2 regions of the Mesorhizobium sp. M0208 genome follow, and region 2 is predicted to be linked to the other one. Evidence: riboswitches for the same ligand, from Rfam matches in the RefSeq annotation. Region 2 holds a riboswitch; the other holds the start of a gene.

Region 1 (9,357 bases), on a different contig from region 2:
ACCCGCGCATTTCGATGAACCGAGCCGAGAAGTCCTTTACGAACTGATCGAGAACAGCGCACTTGGCATGCTGATAACCCATGGCCGGAGCGGTCTCGACGCCAATCACATCCCCTTCGAACTCGACACGTCACAGGGAGAAAACGGTTCCCTTTATTCCTGCGCGATTAGTACACGTGCCGAAGGAAAGGGCACTTTCTCGCTCGAGTGACTTATTTCAAAGGATGTGATCGCGTTTTGGCACATTCACGGCCCACATGCGGCAGCCGCTAACTCACCACATGGTGAGCAACCAGGAAACCTTCCGGCCTACACTTTCTCCCGGAGCGCGCGTGCTGCAGCAACCATGTTCATGAGGGCAGGGCGGACCTCCTCCCACTTGCGGGTTTTGAGGCCACAGTCCGGGTTTACCCACAATTGGGCATCGGACAGTCGCTCGCGGGCAAGCATGACGAGATCCGAAATCTCGCCGACTTCCGGGACCCGTGGTGAGTGAATGTCGTAGACTCCGGGCCCGATTTCATTCGGATATTTGGAGCTCGTGAAGGCCTCCAGCAGTTCCATCTTCGAGCGCGTCTCAATCGAAATGACATCCGCATCCATTTCAGCGATCGCGTCGATGATCTCGTTGAACTCCGAATAGCACATGTGGGTATGGATTTGAGTCGCGTCCTTTACACCCGTTGAAGCGATCCGGAAGCATTCGACAGCCCAGTCGAGATAGTCGTTCCAATCAGACTGGCGCAGTGGCAATCCTTCGCGAAACGCGGCCTCATCGATCTGGATCATCCTTGCGCCGGACCATTCGAGATCCGTCACTTCGTCGCGGATGGCGAGCGCGATCTGGCGGCATGCTTCGGAGCGGGGTACGTCGTCGCGAACAAATGACCAGTTGAGAATGGTCACTGGGCCTGTGAGCATTCCCTTCACAGGGTTTTCCGTAAGCGACTGGGCGAATTGCCACCAGCGCACCGTCATCGGATTGCGCCTCGATACGTCGCCGAAGATAATGGGGGGACGCACGTAGCGGGACCCATAGCTTTGTACCCAGGCATGCTGGGTGAAGGCGAAGCCGGACAGTTGCTCGCCGAAATGCTGTACCATGTCGTTTCGTTCGAACTCACCGTGCACCAGCACGTCCAGCCCGATCTCTTCCTGCCAGCGAATTGCAGCCTCGATCTCCTTCTTCAGGAAGGTCTCGTAGTCGACATAGCTCAGCTGGCCCTTCGCATGAGCGGCCCGCGCCCTGCGTACCTGCCGCGTCTGCGGGAAGGACCCGATGGTCGTCGTCGGGAACGGCGGCAGCCCGAGCGTGCCGGCCTGGACTCTGGAGCGCTCGGCAAAAGCGCTCTCTCGTCGCTTCATGCTGTCGTGAATGCTGGCGATCCGTCCCTCAACAAGCGGGTCATGGATCTTCGTGGATGTCACGCGAGTGGCGGCAGCCTCGGCAGACGCTTTCAACGCGCCTGCCACCGCATCCCTGCCTTGAGTCAGGGCCCGGGCCAGCAACACCAACTCGTCGGTCTTCTGGGCCGCGAAGGCGAGCCACGACCTGATGTCCGCGTCGAGTTTGGTCTCCATGCGCAGGTCGATCGGCACGTGCAGCATCGAGCAAGAAGGCGCGATCTCGACGCGGTCCAAGGGCCAGCCGGCGACGATCGGTTTGATGCGGTCGAGAATGGCGGGCAGGTTCGCACGCCAGACGTTGCGGCCATCGATCAAGCCAAGCGAGAGCACCAGATCCTTCGGTGCGAGCCGACCCACAGTTTCCAGTTGCTCGGGATGGCGCACGAGATCAATATGCAGCCCGGCCAGGGGCAGAGAAACCGCGGTTTCGAGATTGTCTCCCAGCGGCCCGAAATAGGTAGCCAGCATGATCTTCAGCTCGGGCGCGGCTTTCGACAGCTGGCCATAGGCGAATTCGAACGCAGCTCGTTCGTTCGGGTTCAGATCGAGGACAAGCGCTGGCTCATCGATCTGCACCCAATCGGCACCCGACAGCTTCAACCTCCGCAGGAGTTGCTCGTAGACGGGCAGAAGCCGTGGTAGGAGTGCAACGGGATCCAAGCCTTCGGCAGGCGATTTCGCCAGCTTGAGGAAGGTGACCGGTCCAAGGATGACTGGGCGTGTGTGAATGCCGAGAGCTTTAGCCTCGAGGAAGTAGTCGACCGGTTTCGTCGACGAGAGGGCGAACGTCTGACCATCGTCGAGTTCCGGCACAATGTAGTGATAGTTGGTGTCAAACCACTTGGTCATTTCCATCGCGGTTACATCAGGCCCATGAGCCGCCTGCTGGTGACCAGCGTGTCGACAACCCTGGTTGCCCCGCGCCATTGCGAAGTAGATGTCAAGTGGAACCTCGCCGCTATTCCAGCCGTAACGGGATGGAACGGCGCCGACCATGGCTGCGGTGTCGAGCACATGGTCGTAGAGCGAGAAGTCGTTCGACGGGATTTTCGACACGCCGCGATCGTGCTGCTCCTCCCAGCTAGCGGCACGGAGCGCCTTCGCGGTCGTGAGAAGGTCGGCAGCGGACGATTTTCCGGACCAGTAGCTTTCAAGCGCGAATTTCAGTTCTCGCCGACGACCGAAGCGGGGCACGCCGAGCGTGGCTACAGGAATTTGCTGAGAGACAGTCATGCCAGACCCCGATGGTTGGGGCGTCGGTGACAAGGAAGGCGCTAGCAGGCCGGCACGAACGGCAGGCTGCAGCGGCCACCGAGACACCCCGCCCGTGGACGTAATTCGCCGTGGCAGGTCTCCTGGCTCGCGGGGTCATAGCCTCTACCCGTCTTCCCAAGGCTATTCGCCTCAGTGACATGAGTGGGGTTGGCTCGCCGCTAACAGTTGCGGGGGCAGCGCCGGCATCGCACCGGCTTCCCTCTTAGCTCCGCTGCGGCAGCGCCGTACGGAGAACCACGACGCGGGAGACAATTACAACAGTTCGCTTCTTTGTCAACGCCGCATAAAGAAATGTTTATGTCGTTATGTTAAACGTTGGCATGTTCCAAAGGTCGCCTCGAAAGCGAAAACTGTGGAAGCCTTGAGCGGCCGGTAAATCAAAGCAATGACGCACGGCGCCCTTGTCCAGGAGGATAGGAGTTCGTCGGCTCCCGGCGGCAAACATACCGGCAAGCGCCGTGGTGCTGCTTCCCGCATCATGCGAACGCCACCTCGGCATCGAACTTCGGCTTCGAGGTTCCGACCGCTTCGTCGGTGATCTGCTCGCGACCACATCCGGCTCAATGGCGAGGCTATTGCCCATGTGGAAACTGTTGGCCGTGATGCCCTCGGTGATACGACACAACGATTTCGGGGGGAGCACCCGAGGCCCGGCGCAGCGGCCTGTTGCGAAGTGATCGAGGCCAATGTCTCGAACTGCGTGTTCGCAGCCCACCGGCTCAAGGTAACCCGGCTCAAACCACCGGGCCAGCTCAAGTCCTGTCCAAATGGGCCTGAGCGGCAAATCGTCGTGCACGCGCACGGTTTGGCGTTCGATCTTGCGATGCGTCTTGGGCGGACAATCGCCACGGTGCAGCGCGCAGAAGCGGTTCCCCAATTGGAAGCCGAGGGCGGTGAGGGCAAGCCAGCGCCACGGGCGGAGGGGGACTTGGACCTGTTTGCCCTGCTGGACCACAAGTTCGCGACACAGGGCCTCAAGGAGAAGACCAAGAGTGATTGCGCGGGACCTCGCCAAATCATCAAAAGCAGCGGGCAGTGAAAGTTCGGCGCCGATTGACATGGAGATAGCCATCGCGGCGGACCCCCAGGCGGACCGCAAGCCGGAATACAACCGGGTGCAGGCGGCCAAGCTCGTCCACAAGATGGCGTCGGGCACATACCGGCGATGGGAGAGCGGACCGTGGAGTGCAGGAACTTCACGCCTATCCACGCTCCCGTGGACGTGTCCTGCGGCACATCGGCAGCGATATTGAGGAGGCAGTTGAGCTTCTGGTCGAGCACTCTTACCTGCCACTACCTACGCTTAACGTCATCTCGTACTGAAAACGCACCACGCAAGGTCGAGATGTAACATGCGCCCTTCGTGGATGGTTCTAAGCTTCCTCGGGCGCGGTCAATCTGTGATAACGGTCGCTTGGAACCTCCATCACCGCGACGCGATCAAGGTTGGCGTATCGCGCTTGGTAGTAACCTTCTTCCTCCACTTCGGCGAAACTACACTGGGGAACGTCAAAGGTCGCAGCTTCCAATCCGAAGAAAGTCGTAGCGGTTTCTTCATCCAAGAAGTTCCACTCATCTTCTCGGTCGTCATATGTGACGCGAACATAGGAGGCCATGCGCACGGCTTCCTGATCACCCATCTCTGCGATGATGGCATCGCATTCTTTCTTCAGCTTTCCTGAAACCTCACCCTTATCCCAGTCATCCAAAGCCCGATAGATTTCTGGATGATAATACTCTGGCATCTCCTCTACATCGTCACCGATAAGCTCAATGGTGCGGACATATTGCGGATTTATCAAGAGTATTTTGTTGTCAAGGCTCCAACAATACAGCCATGGCCTGCTTGTGTTATTTCTACGAAGATTATGAAGTTCCTTCAATTGACGTAAAATCGATTCACGCGCCTTTTCATCGATAGGATATTGGCGGTTGCCAACAGTCGTCTTGATTCTGAGCGTGCCGTATCGCGTTTCGGCATCGGCAATTGCAAACGGGCTCGTGCGCCACTCCTCGACATCAATCTTCCAGCCCAGCAGCTCCTCGACCGTGCATTTCAACGTGAGACAAAGGTCCTTGATCTGCTCGACGTTCAACTGCGTTTTGCCTGTTTCCCAACGGGCCACAGTCTGTTGCGTCGTTGCCATCTGCTCTGCCAAATCTTTTTGAGTCATGCCCAGTCGAACCCTAAGCTCTTTCATGTTCATAACTCACCTCGCGTGTTCAACACACGCATTGTGGATGAATTAATCTAACACGTCAAGCGTGTTCAAAAATCGCAGCATGTGTTTTTAGGGCGTCTTCGAGGCTCCCGCAGCCGTTCGTGACCACTTTGCGCAAGACACAGGGCTGGTACACAGCACGAATGGGCGATCAAAAATTACTGCTGAAATTCAGATAATTATTGTGGGCGAGTCTGGATCTCTCTGATCGACACGATAGTCGATCATCACCATGATCGGACCGCTTCGTGGCCGCAGGTCAAGTTGCAGCGTCGGTTCGCTGAACTTGTTGGTCGGATCCAGATTGAGCGTTTCAAAATCCGGCTGACGCAGAAGGATGCCCATCAGTCCCCCAATGACAAGAACCAGCTGGCGGACGAGCAAGGCTCCCGAAACACCTTGGACATCCGCCAGTTCGCCCCAAAGCCAGCTTCCCGCCGCCATGCCGCCGTATGTGGCCGTCTGATAGAGAGAGGGCGCGTCCAACCACCCACCGCGGCGCCGAAAGCTGCACTGTGACCTTAAACAGCGAGAATGATTGAATCCAGGCCGCACCGGCTGGCATGAGGTGAGACAGCTCAGCCCAACGTGCTCGCTCCATGCCCGAAAGAAGCAGCTGATCGCCAATACAAAGAACGCACCGCGAATGACCCATTCGTTGGAGAGAACTTCTCGGACCCGCCCGATGAGGAGCGCGCCGCAAATCGCTCCCAGGCCGAAGAAGCCGAGCATCACGCCGTAGGTGACTGCGGTCCCTTTGATCTGTTCGCGAGCGACCAACGGCAGGAGAGCCAAAATGACAACGGCGGTGAGGCCGAAAATGAAACTCCGGCACATCACCTTGAGAAGGTTCGGCGACAAGAGCACGTAACGGAAGCCCGCCGCCATCGCACTGCCGAAAGCCTCCCGCGGCAGCGCTTGTCGTGCCCGTTCGGCTTTCCATCGCAACAGCGCAGCGATCAGAGCGAAGTAGCAAAGGACGTTGAAGAGGAACGCGAAGGCCGCACCGGCTGTGGCCACGATTATGCCGCCAATCGCCGGCCCGATGCTGCTTATGAGATTGTAGCTCATGCCGTTGAGCGCAACCCCGCTTGGCAGGTGTTCGCGAGGCAGGATATCTCCCATGGAGGCTTGCCAAGAGGGATCGTGCAATGCCCAACCACAGCCGATTAGGAAGGTGAGACCCAGAAGGGTCCAGGGTGTCATTCCCCGCATAGGTCAGGAACGCCAGGAAGGCGGATACGCAGACCATCAGCAGTTGCGCAGTCAACATGATCCGGCGACGGTCAAACTTGTCCGCGAGCGCTCCCGCCGCGAGCGAGAAGATCATGTAGGGGAGGGTGGTCGATGACTGGACGAGCGCCACCATTCCATGGGAGGTGGCGATGCTCGTCATCAGCCAAGCTGCCGCCGCACCTTCCACTAGGGTGCCAAGGTTCGAAATGAGTGCAGCCGACCATAGCGAACGGAAGGTCTTGTGCTGAAAAGGAACCAGTGAAGATGTTCTCTTCGCCATTGTGGGAAGCTTCGGGATCGACCGCGGGGCTGGATTTGGTTCGCCTCACTCAACCATGGCCTCGCCATACAAGCCAAGCTGCCACAGTGGCGCGCCTGCTAACCCAGAAAACTTGGCGGCCTTAACTACCCCCTGAGGAGTGTCTCTCGACATTCCTCAGGGAACTCGACGCGAATGTCTGCAATATCCGCTAAGCGGGCAGAATTTCTGCGACAGCATTTGCTGAAACCCTACTTTACAACAGTGTGGCGCTTCCGGCCGAGCGAAAGCCGGATCGGGAGGTCTTGGGAAGATATCATTGTATCAACCTCGACAACGTTGCCGTTGATCCGCACACCTCGTCCCGAGATCGCCCTTCGCGCTTCCCCTTTGGAGGAGGTCAATCCGGCGCGTACCAGCAAATCCACAAGGGCTACTCCGGCCAACCCCTCGGCGTCATTTAGATGAAGCGTCGGTAGCCCCTCTGCGGCTTCGCCCTGCCCAAATGCTTGGCTAGCCGTGGCCTCCGCCTGTTTGGCGGCGTTAGTTCCATGTGCCAGGGCCGTAGCTTCGTTGGCGAGACGTTCTTTGACGGCGTTTAGCTCGCTTCCTTCAGCCTGTCCAAATCGCTCGATCTCGTTCATCGGCAGATCGGTGAAAAGCTTCAGAAACCGAACGACATCAGCGTCTTCCGTGTTACGCCAGAATTGCCAGTAATCGTATGGCGAAAGGCGATCTTCGTTGAGCCACACAGCTCCGGCAGCCGTCTTACCCATCTTGACACCTGAAGGAGTCTTCAGAAGCGGCGTAGTCACTCCGAAGACTTCCTTTCCATCCGTCCGCCGTATCAAGTCGATGCCATTGATGATGTTCCCCCACTGGTCGGCTCCACCCATCTGCAAACGGCAACCGGTCCGGCGGGTTAGCTCAAGGAAGTCGAACGCTTGGAGGATCATGTAGTTGAATTCTAAGAAGCTCAGATTCTCCTGCTTTTCCAGCCGCGACTTCACACTGTCGAAAGAGAGCATCCGATTGACGGAGAAATGCCTGCCGACGTCTCTCAGCATGTCGATCCAACGAATGCTGTCCAGCCAGTCGGCATTGTTCACCATCACGGCATCCGTCGGGCCGTCTCCGAAGACAAGGAGACGGCCAAAGACCTTTCTGATCCCTTCAATGTTGGCGGCGATCCGCTCGTCCGTCAGCATCGGCCGCGCGTCCGAACGGAAGCTGGGATCGCCGATGCGGGTGGTCCCACCCCCAATGAGAACGATGGGTTTATGGCCAGTCTGCTGAAGATGACGAAGCGCCATGATCAGAAGAAGATGGCCGACATGAAGACTGTCAGCCGTCGCATCGAAACCAGCGTAAGCGGGTACGATGCCTGCTTCAAAGGCGGCATCGACACCCGGCAGGTCGGTCCCTTGATTTACATAGCCGCGCTCAATGAGCGTCTTCAAAGCCGCCGAACATGGTTTGGAATGACCGGTTGATAAATCGGGAAGTGCCATAGGGAATCCTCCTGGTATTGCCGCCAGGGGGTCCTCTCAATGAACAAAGCCGCCTGACGGCGGCTTGTTTCAAGGCATGATCGAAACGCGCCGCTCCTTATGGAAGCGTCGCATAATAGATTGCAGCGATGAGCGCGGACTTGATCATGTGCCGATGCATAAAGGACTTTATCCGCACCTGCAAGCAATCTGAAATGGCTACTTCGGGGAGCTGCCGAGCCTCTGTCGCGACGATTTTGCAACTGACTTTTGCACCGTCGCAGAACTCAACTTTTGCGACAACATTTCCTGCTTCCCGCTTTCCTTCTGATGTCGAGCCCAGCGCGCTTCACCTGCGCTTCGCTGCAGCCGGTCAGCTTTGCCGTCCTGCTGATACTGTTGCCGCCAGACCGGAAGACAATAATGCGTTCGTGTGTCACCAAGTCAGCTTGGCCTCCGGCGGGGCGGCTTATCCGGATGACTGCACGCGATCAGTTGCTGGTTCAAGACAGGGAAGAAGGCCTGCATCGCCTTTGCCGATGTTCAAGGTCAGTTCAATGTGGGTAATTTTCCGACGCCGTATTGCGCCACCGGCAAAAACGGCGTGAATCCTGAAACCTACGCCTGCAATTGGTGTGAAGCAGGCGAAAAGGGCTGCAGTGGCGGCGATTTCATCGAGGAAGGTTTGCGGCGGCGGCAGCGACACCGTTTTCTCGCGTCAGCAAATCCCGCCAAACCATTACCACCCCAATTGCGACCACGATATTCAGGGGCCGTACCGGAACCACGAGGGTCCTTACCAGGCGTGTCTCGCCACGCAAACCACCACCCACAATGGCATGGTGTTTGGCCTTAGAGCCTGACCCGAAACTCGGTTTTGGGGGTGGAAGCGGTTGAGTGGCCCCGTCCGTTGTGATTCGCTTGAGTTGTCTAGACTTGAACGGGATAACGACATGGGTTGGACGGAGACCACCCGCCGGCGATATTGCCGCGCGGGGCAGCGAGATGCAAACGCGTTGACGGACAGGGAATGGGCGTTGCTCGAGCCGTTCCTGCCGGGAACGAAGACAACGGGACGACCGCGGACGACAGAACTTCGGGCGGTCGTGGACGTGCTCCTCTACATCGCCTGGACCGGCTGCCAATGGCGGGCATTGCCGGATCGGTTCCCGCCGGTCTCGACGGTTCAACGCTAGTTCTATGCCTGGCGGGACAACGGGCTGTGGAAGACCATCAACTTGCACTTGGTGGCTGCGGCACACCTGGCGCTTGGTCGCGAGGCGAGCCCGAGCGCCGGTGTCATCGACAGCCAATCGGCAAAGACCACGGACGTTGCCGGTTTGCGCGGTAACGACGTCGGCAAGAAGGTCAAAGGCCGCAAGCGCCATATCATTACTGCCACCGAGGGACACTTGGTCGGGCTGACGGTGCACACGGCCGACATCCAGGAAGGCAGTCGGCGTCATCG
Region 2 (9,357 bases):
CCGGCGTCGCGGCTGACGGCGCTGCTGATCGTGCTTGCGGCTTTCCTGGTAAAGGGCGCCGACGCCAAAGCCGCCTGGCACACCGTGCGGCGCGATGCGAAAAAACACCGCTCGCCCAATGCCGGCTGGCCGGAGGCAGCGATGGCCGGCGCGCTCGGCCTGGCGCTCGCCGGCCCCCGTTCCTACGACGGCGTGATGGTCGAAGACGCGTTGATGGGCGAAGGCGGCCGCCGCGACGATGTCGAGAGCACCGACATTCGACGGGCTCTGAAACTCTACCGGGTCGCCGACTTGCTGCTGATTGCGCTGTTCGGGGTGGTCGCAGTGGTTGTTATCTTGGCGTGACCTGCGCTCGAGATCGACGGAAACAAAAAACCCGCCAAGCGGCGGGTCGTTGGAGCCAATTGGCACCATAGCCAAATTAATAGCATAGCCGCCGGCACAAAGCAAGAACAAAATAGGGCAACGCCTCAAATAATCGGTTCAGGTCGGCGCTGCCCCTCAGCCTTACCTCCCCGTGAAAAGACAGGGAGAGGGAGATCGCCAGCGTTGCGGCTAGCTCCTTCTCCCCGTCCTTCACGGGGAGAAGTCGCCGGCAGGCGATGAGGGGGCAGCGCTGACCTCGACAAACCAGCAACACCCCTCAGAACTCAATCCCCTGCTGTGCCTTCACGCCGGCGGAGAAGTGGTGCTTGGTCACGCCCATCTCGGTGACCAGGTCGGCCGCCTCGACCAGTGCCGGCTTGGCGTTGCGGCCGGTGACGACGATATGCAGGCCTTCGCGGCGTGACTTCAGCGCCGCGACCACCTTTTCGAGGTCGAGATAGTCGTAACGCAGCGCGATGTTCAACTCGTCGAGCACCACCAGGCTGATCGACGGCTCGGCCATCAGCTCGAGCGCCTTCGCCCAGGCGGCCTCGGCCGCCGCGATGTCGCGTTTCAGGTCCTGCGTCTCCCACGTAAAGCCCTCGCCCATGGCGTGCCAAACGACGCGGTCGCCGAAGCAGGCAAAAGCGTCCTTCTCGCCGGTGTGCCATTTGCCCTTGATGAACTGGACGACGCCGACACGCTTGCCGTAGCCGAGCATCCTGAGCGCCAGACCGAAGGCGGCCGTGGTCTTGCCCTTGCCCGGCCCGGTATTGACGATCAACAGCCCCTTCTCGACCGTCTTGGCTGCAACCTCGGCGTCCTGCACCGCCTTGCGCTTGGCCATCTTGGCGCGGTGGCGTTCCTCGTCCCCCTGTTCAATGGTCTTGGGATCGATAGTATCAGCCATGTCATTTCACCTTGAGCGGCAGCCCCGCCACCATCAAAAGCACGGTGCCGGCGACCGCCGCGACGTCCTGGTTCAGCCGGCCGGCGGCATCGCGAAACCGTCTTGCCAGCGCATTGTCCGGCACGATGCCCTGGCCGACTTCGTTGGACACCACGAACCACGGGCCACGCGGCCGCGACAGCACATCGGCCAGCCTTCGGCATTCGGCCTCGACATCATGGTCGGCCAGCATATGGTTGGTCAGCCACAGCGTCAGGCAGTCGATCAGTACCGGCTGGCCGTCGGGCAGTGCCTCGATCGCGCCGGCAAGGTCGAGCGGCGCCTCGATGGTCGTCCAGCCATCGCCTCGCCGCGAGCGGTGCAGCGCGATGCGCTGACGCATCTCCTCGTCATAGGCTTGCGCTGTGGCGATATAGCTCCACGGCGCCGGACAGGCGCTCACCAGCCTCTCGGCATGCGCGCTCTTGCCGGAGCGCGCACCGCCGATGACCAGGGTCAGCGCCCCGGCAGCGCGGTCAGGCAAAGCTGTCGCGCAGGCTGGTTGCCGCGCCGGTGAAGCGTCCGCGCACCAGCCCGACGACCATACCGAGCACCAGCCAGAACACCAGATTGGTCAGCGTCACCGCCACCACGAACTGATGATGCAGGCCTTCCGGGATCGCCGTCTCGAAACTGTCGGGCTGCGGCGCGCCGACAATATGCGGCGCAACGATCAACGCCACGGCAAGGATCGCCAGCGGCAGCGATCTGCGGAAGGCGATAAGGCCGAGACCGGCCGCTGTCGCCACCACTGTTGCCCACCACCAGATCTGGCGTTGAACAAGGTCGGCCGCCGGCATCGCCGGCAGTTCCGGCGCCAGGCCGAGGCCGGGCGCCAGCGTGAACACGGCAAAGCCGGCCAGGCCCCAGAACAGGCCCTGGCGCCAATTGCCGATGCCGCCGGCGAATTCCGAAACCGCGACCAGGACCAGTGCGAAGCCAATGCCGGTGACGATATTGGCAACGACGTTGAAGCCAAAGCGCTCGAAGCCGTCGGCCGGCGCCCAGCCTTCGTCTTCGGCCGGAGCCATTGCTTCAGCCGGTGCCGGCGCGGCGCTGCTCATAGCCATCGTGCCGGCGGCGTTTTCGGCCGGTGCCGCAGGTGCCGCGGCATGGTCATGGCCGCCGCCGGCCTGTTCGTAGACTTCCGCTTTCAGGATGAGCGGCACGGTGGCGTAGGCCTGCATGCAGGCGAGAACGACGCCGGCCACAAGCCCTGCGATCGCCGCGATGAACACGACGTTGCGAAACAGTGTCATGATGTCAGCCCCTTGTCAGTGGCAGGGAAAGCCCATCGAGTGGCGATAGTCATGCGCGGCATTGTGGACCGCATCGATATGCGAGAAGCCGACAAAGCCCATGACGAAAATGCCGAGGAATGCAGCAAGCGCCAGCTGCATGAGACGCGACTGCGAGGAGGCGGAAGCGCCGAGCGAAACGGAAGCGGTATTCATGTCTTGTCCTTTCGCCCTCCACCCGAGGGCATAGAAGTCAGTTTCCTGTCGCCGGCAGGTCTCCTGGCTCGCGGATCAGCGCCCTTCCCCACCTTCCCGAAGGCGAACCTTCAGTGGCATATGGAGAGGACTACCGCACACAGTTGCGGGGGCAGCCACGGCATTGGGCAAACAATTTCGCCCGCACCGCATTCCCTCTTGGTTCCAAAACGGAACCGACGACATCAGCGACTATAGGCAGAATCGCCGCGCCCGGCAAACCAAATTCCGCCGGATCGTGTGGCGAATGCGCCGCCTCGCCAAACCGGAGAACTGGCGCCGCAGACGTCGCGATCTACGCGGTCGAACAGAACGGCCTGCGTTCGATGCGGCACTGCACCGCTTCCACAATTGGGTGCGCGAGCGCCATGCGGCGCTCGAACATCAAAGCGATTTGGGCAGATAGCGCCAGGTGACGAAGCCGCAGATCGCCGCCAGCAGGCCGAGTGTCGCGAAAACCGCGCCTAGGCCGAAGAACGCCAGCACCACGGAATAGACCAGCGGCGGCGTCAGCTCGGAAAAGTCGAGATAGGTGCGGTAGACCGCCGCCATCTGTGCCCGCTCATACGAGCGCACCGAGCGCATGAAGGCGGTCGAGCCCAGCGCATCGAGCGCGATGGTGAAGAAAGCACCGCAAAGCAGCAAGGCGCCGGTGATGAGCGGTGCGGCCTCGCCGACGGCGCCGGCCGCCAGCAGCGTTGCCGACATCGCGAAATAGCCGAACGTCATGGTGCGCCGGCCGCCGAAACGCTTTCCTGCCCTGCCCCAGAAGATGGCCATGAACAAAAGCGCATTGCCGGCCGAAACCAAGAGGCCGCCGGCGAGCTTGCCTTCGCCGGTGATCACCATGAACAGCGGCCCATAGACGAAGAACGTCGTCCAGAAGCAGGAGCGGCCGAAGGCGATCAGCCAGGCCAGCCTCAGCCTTGGCTGCGCGACGAAGCGGCCGATATTGGCCAGCGGATTGACCGGCCGCGTCTTGCCGGGGCGGATCGACGGGTTATCGCCAAGCCGGTAAGTCCAGAACAGCGCCAGCAAAGCCATGGCGAAGACGGCCACCGCGCCATGCGCGGCATAGATGCCGAAACGCGTGTAGAGGTAAATGCCGAGGGTCGGTCCGGCGGTCCAGGCAAGCATCGACCACGCCATGCGCAGCGACTCGGCCTGCATGAAATCGGTCTTGCGGATATGGTCCATGATGTAGAGGTTGAGCGTGATCGCCAGCGCGCCGGCGCCGACGACGCGGCAGAGCATGCCGACCACCTGGCCGGCCAGCGTATGGGCGACGAAGAACAGCGAGCCGGCGGCCAGCAGGCAGGCGCCGGCGGTATAGACCCAGCGCCGGGCAAAGCGGGCGATCAGCATCGGCATGAACAGCGTCGCCGACAGGCCGAGCATCGCCACGATCGTGTAGAGGATCGAAACGATCTGCTCGTTGTGCAGTATCTCGTAGGCCTGGATCGGGATGACGCTGGACACGGTGGCGCGCGCGAAGGATTCGACCGCATAGAGCGAGGCGAAGGTGCGGGCATCCGCCGGCCGCAAGGCCGCAAGCCAGATCGGATGGCGCACATGGGTAGCCATTGTGTTCCCCGAAGCCGAATCGCCCGAAGCAGGGTTGGAGCACAAATCTGCCGCGGCGATTCCTGGCCGGGTAACAGGAAACCGACGCCTTCACGGCAAAAAGCGAAGCCGGCCAAAGGCTTTCCGGCTCTGGCCTAAAGCAGCCCTGATGCCGACCGTCACCAACGTGACGCAAGGCCCTGCTTCTTTTGACGGTGGCAACCGTGATAGTCGTCTTGCCGGGGCTGAACCAAGACAGCGAGACCAATGAGCATCGACACGCCGAGCGCAGCCGTTCAGGATCAACCGAAGTCGAAGCGCATCGCCGCTATCGACATTGCACGCGGCATCGCATTGCTTGCCATGGCGAGCTATCATTTCACCTGGGACCTCGAATTCTTCGGCTACACCGATCCCGGCCTCACCGCCTTCGGCTGGTGGAAAATCTACGCGCGCTGCATCGCCTCGAGCTTCCTGTTCCTGGTCGGCATCAGTCTCTATCTCGCCCATGGCAAAAAAATCCGCTGGACCGGCTTCTGGAAGCGCTTCGCCATGGTTGCCGGGGCAGCGCTCGCAATATCGCTGGTCACCCGCATCGCCACGCCCGACGGCTTCATCTTCTTCGGCATATTGCACGAGATCGCGCTCGCCAGCTTGCTCGGCCTGGCGTTCCTGCGGCTGCCGGCGCTGCTGACGCTTGCCGTGGCGGCCCTCGTTATCGCCGCGCCTTTCTACTTGCGATCCGAGCTTTTCGATCATCCGGCTTTGTGGTGGGTCGGCCTGTCGGCGACCAACCCGCGCTCCAATGACTACGTTCCGCTGCTGCCCTGGTTCGGCGCCGTACTTGCCGGCATCGCGGTTACCAAGCTCGCCGCCACCTCCGGCGCACTGACGCGGCTGTCGGCCTTGGCGCCCGGCCGCTGGGCAAACCCGCTGGTCTTCATCGGCCGGCACAGCCTTGCCTTCTATTTGATCCATCAGCCGGTGCTGATCGGCTCGGTCTGGCTGTTTTCGCAATTCATGCCGGCGCCGGCCGAAACCAGGGAGGTGAGTTTTCTGAAATCCTGCCAGATATCCTGCCAGCAGGCACGCGACACCGAGTTCTGCTCCAGCTATTGTGCCTGCATGCTGGACAGTCTCCAGGGCGAAGCCTCGCTTGACCGGCTCTACAGCAACGACCAGTCCCTGGAGTGGAAGGCGCATATTGGCGAGCTCGCCGGCACCTGCACCGCCCAAACCGAGGCGGCGGAACCGGGAACGCGCTAATCGAGGGAGGACAATAATGAGCGACAGTCACCCGAAACCCGTGCAGCAAAATCCTGGGCAGCCGAAGCTGGGGCACATCCCATGGCCGCCGCTGATCTATATCGTCGCCATCATCGTCAGCGTCGCACTAGGGCTGTTCTATCCGCTGCCGTGGATCGGCGATCTTCTCGGCGACATCCTGTTCGCCGCCGGCCTTGTGGGGTTGGTGGCGGTTGCCGCGCTCTGGTTCACGGCAATTCGCACCATGATCCGCGCCAAGACGACGCTCAACCCGAACGGCGTGCCTGACCATCTGGTGACCACCGGACCCTTCGCCGTCAGCCGCAACCCGATCTACCTCGCCAACACATTGCTGCTGGTCAGCCTCGCCTTTGTCACGGGGATCGCCTGGTTCCTGCCGCTGGCGGTCATCGCGGCGTTCTTGACGCAGAAGCTGACGATCGAGAGCGAGGAGAAGGTGCTGACCGCCAAATTTGGCAAAAAGTACCGGGACTACGCCAAAAGGGTGCGGCGCTGGATTTGAGCCGAGGCTGACACCGCGCCTATGTGGTGACGCCGAGTTCCACCAGCCGCTCGACGCAGGATTCCTCGGCCTGGTCGAGTTCGGCCAGGGTCTCTTCGAGGTCGCGGCGTTTCTGGCGCAAATCCTCGCGCTTTTCCTCGATTCGCTTGATCATCAATTTGAGTTGGCCGACCTCGCCGGGCGGCTCCCTGTACATCTGGATGATTTCGCGGATCTCGTTGATCGAGAAGCCGAGCCTTTTTCCCCGCATGATCTGGCGGATCAGATGCCGGTCCGATGGGCGGAACAGCCGGGTGCGGCCGCGCCTTACCGGCTGCACAAGCCCTTCATCCTCGTAGAAGCGCAACGTCCGCGTCGACACGTCGAATTCGCGGGTCAGTTCCGTGATCGAATAATATTCCCGCATCTTCACTCCAATGCCCCGACCACGCCGCGAGTTCCAACTGGCCGGCGCCGCCGGCGCTCAGGCGCGTACCAGAATCGGCGGACAAGGCGCTTTCCAAAGCCTCGCACGGCATTTACGTAAAAGTCAATTGAGGTGCCGTTCAGCGCACGCCGAACCACCATGTGGCGAGCCCGAGAAAGGCAAAGAAACCGATGACATCGGTGACCGTGGTGACGAAAACCGCCGAAGCCACAGCCGGGTCGATCTTGAAGCGGTCGAGCAGCAGCGGGATAAGGATGCCCGCCAGAGCCGCCACGAACATGTTGATGATCATCGCAGCCGCGATGATGCCGCCGAGATTGCGATCGTGGAACCAGGCAGCAGCCACGAGGCCGATCAGGATGGCGAAAATGATGCCGTTGATGAAGCCCACCCCGATCTCACGGCGGATGATGCGGCCGGCATTGTAGATGTCGAGGTCCCTGGTCGCCAGCGCCCGCACCGTGACGGTCATGGTCTGCGAGCCGGCATTGCCGCCCATGCCGGCGACGATCGGCATCAGCACCGCCAGCGCCACGATATGCTCGATGGTGCGGTCGAACAGGCCGATCACCGAAGCCGCCAGGAAAGCCGTCAAAAGATTGACCAGCAGCCAGGGCACGCGCGAGCGCGAGGTCGAAAAGATGCTGTCCGAGAGTTCTTCGTCGCCGACGCCGCCCATGCGCAGCAGATCTTCCTCGGCCTCCTGCTGGATGACGTCGACGACATCGTCGATGGTCAGCACGCCGACCAGCCGCTCGTTCTCGTCGACGACAGCAGCGGACAGAAGATCGTATTGTTCGAATTCGCGCGCCGCCTCCTCCTGGTCCATGGTGGCCGGGATGGCATGCCTGGTCTCATGCATGACCTCTTCGACCTTGACCGAGCGCTTGGTACGCAGGATCTGGTCGAGGTCGATGGCGCCGAGCAGCTTGAAGCTCGGATCGATGACGAAGATCTGGCTGAAACGGTCGGGAAGATTGTTGTCCTCGCGCATGTAGTCGATGGTCTGGCCGATCGTCCAGAAGGGCGGCACTGCAACGAACTCAGTCTGCATGCGGCGGCCGGCGGTCTCTTCGGGATAATCGAGCGAGCGCCGCAGCCTGATCCGCTCGGTGAACGGCAGTTGCGACAGGATCTCGTCCTGGTCCTCCTGGTCGAGGTCTTCGAGAATGTAGACGGCATCGTCGGAATCGAGATCCTGCACCGCCTGGGCGATCTGCGCATTGGGCAGACTGTCGACGATGTCGCGGCGGATCGCCTCGTCGACCTCGGTCAGCGCGGAAAAATCGAAATCCTTGCCCAGCAATTCGACCAGCGCGCGGCGCTGTTCCGGATGCAGCGCCTCGAGCAGGTGGCCGAGTTCCGACTGGTGCAGATCGTCGACTTCACGCTTCAGCGTCAGCCTATCGCGATCGGCGATCGCGGCCCCGATCTGGGCGAGGAACGACGACAGGATGACGCCGTCCTCGTCATAGATGTCGGCGCGGCGCTCCTCGACGGCCCTGGCGCCGGTCATCTGTTCGTCCTGGCCTTCCACCAGCGCCTCCCGCCATCGGATTTCCGGATAAGGTGCCTGTCAGGTCTAACGCATGACCCTGACAATCGGAATCGATTTTGCGAAAGGACCATGCGCAACGGCAAATTGCTACAGCGCCGTTCGCGCGTCCAAACGACGCAACGCATACCGGATGGTAGGAGAAGAGGACGTTCTACAAACCTGCGGCGCTGCAAACCTTCGCGGCGGCAGGTAAAGGGCAGCGTATCTCCCCGCCCCGGTCAACCAGATGGGGAGATCGACACTGATTCAAAACGGCGAGGCCGACAGTGCGAGGGCCTCGCTGGTATTGGAATGGAAGGCTTCCCGATCAGGCGGCGTGGCGCTTCGCCTCGGCCGCATAGCGGTCCAGGAGACCGCTCCAGCCACCCTCGGATTCGAAGGCCTCGCGCATCGCCTCTGCGGTTTCGCCCATGTTCTCCAGAAGTCTGTGCTCGAGTTCCACACGCGTCGCGTTCTCGCCGAGCGCGACAAAGCGGATCTCGACTTCGGTCAGCAGTGCCGGATCGTAGCGCCAGCCGGCTCCAATGCGCCAGGCGAGCGTCAGCCTGGACGGCGGATCCCAGGCGAGAACCTCGCCCCAATCGCATTGTGACCCATCCTCGCCAATCTCGTACCAGCGGCCGCCGGCTTTCGGTTCGATCACCGCGGTCGTCAGGGCGGATTTGCCGATCGAGTGCGAAGCCGGCCACCAGCGCCCGAATCCTGTGGTGAACACATCGAATGCCTTGTCGAGCGGCACATCCACGGTCACCGACTTCCTGACCGGCGCGGGCTTGATCATGGTCGTCATTTCCTCTTCTCCTTGCTGTTGTCGACTTCCCGTTTGAAGGCGTCGAGCGCATCGCCCCACATGCGGTCGAGCCAGGCGCGCATCTCGCCGAGCCCATGCGGGTCGAGATGATAGATGTTGCTGGCACCTTTCGGCTCTGCGCGGACCAGCCGGGCTTCCTTCAAAACCTTGAGGTGCTGCGATACCGCCGGCTGCGAGACCGGAAGCACTCGCGTCAGATCGATGACCGAGCGTGGCCGATCGGCGATGAGCTCGAACACCTTGCGGCGTGTCGGATCGGCCAAGGCCACCATGCCTGCGTAATCATAAATCATGACTTATGATAAGCTAAAACTTATGATACGTCAACAGGAGGCGGCAGGCCGCGTTAAGCACCGGCCAGTTCGGTTTCCAGCCCCCGGGGCAATCCCTTCACGCAGGGG

The links. A riboswitch is a leader RNA that binds a small molecule or an ion and turns the genes downstream of it on or off. The one in region 2 is predicted to bind cobalamin.
Region 1: it holds a riboswitch for cobalamin, as region 2 does, so the genes downstream of both, metE (5-methyltetrahydropteroyltriglutamate--homocysteine S-methyltransferase) here and NKJ17_RS09680 (CbtB domain-containing protein) in region 2, are expected to answer to the same signal.

The regions. Positions count from the first base shown of each region.
Region 1 covers NZ_JAMYSP010000055.1:4,798-14,154, forward strand. Annotated here, with positions in the region: gene NKJ17_RS31035 (dihydrodipicolinate synthase family protein) at 1-18, shown strand, start outside; gene NKJ17_RS31040 (FMN-binding negative transcriptional regulator) at 1-211, shown strand, start outside; gene metE (5-methyltetrahydropteroyltriglutamate--homocysteine S-methyltransferase) at 310-2,640, opposite strand; cobalamin riboswitch at 2,736-2,936, opposite strand; gene NKJ17_RS31050 (hypothetical protein) at 3,356-3,721, shown strand; gene NKJ17_RS31055 (helix-turn-helix transcriptional regulator) at 4,056-4,889, opposite strand; gene NKJ17_RS31060 (MFS transporter) at 5,218-5,559, opposite strand; partial or broken gene NKJ17_RS31065 (MFS transporter) at 5,553-6,420, opposite strand; gene tyrS (tyrosine--tRNA ligase) at 6,651-7,910, opposite strand; gene NKJ17_RS31075 (hypothetical protein) at 8,359-8,595, opposite strand; partial or broken gene NKJ17_RS31080 (IS5 family transposase) at 8,843-9,357, shown strand, end outside.
Region 2 covers NZ_JAMYSP010000007.1:35,419-44,775, reverse strand. Annotated here, with positions in the region: gene cbiB (adenosylcobinamide-phosphate synthase CbiB) at 1-345, shown strand, start outside; gene cobO (cob(I)yrinic acid a,c-diamide adenosyltransferase) at 644-1,276, opposite strand; gene cobU (bifunctional adenosylcobinamide kinase/adenosylcobinamide-phosphate guanylyltransferase) at 1,278-1,799, opposite strand; gene NKJ17_RS09685 (CbtA family protein) at 1,792-2,574, opposite strand; gene NKJ17_RS09680 (CbtB domain-containing protein) at 2,590-2,769, opposite strand; cobalamin riboswitch at 2,806-3,004, opposite strand; gene NKJ17_RS09675 (MFS transporter) at 3,193-4,392, opposite strand; gene NKJ17_RS09670 (heparan-alpha-glucosaminide N-acetyltransferase) at 4,639-5,637, shown strand; gene NKJ17_RS09665 (methyltransferase family protein) at 5,654-6,160, shown strand; gene NKJ17_RS09660 (MerR family transcriptional regulator) at 6,180-6,566, opposite strand; gene mgtE (magnesium transporter) at 6,706-8,103, opposite strand; gene NKJ17_RS09650 (SRPBCC family protein) at 8,453-8,935, opposite strand; gene NKJ17_RS09645 (ArsR/SmtB family transcription factor) at 8,932-9,249, opposite strand.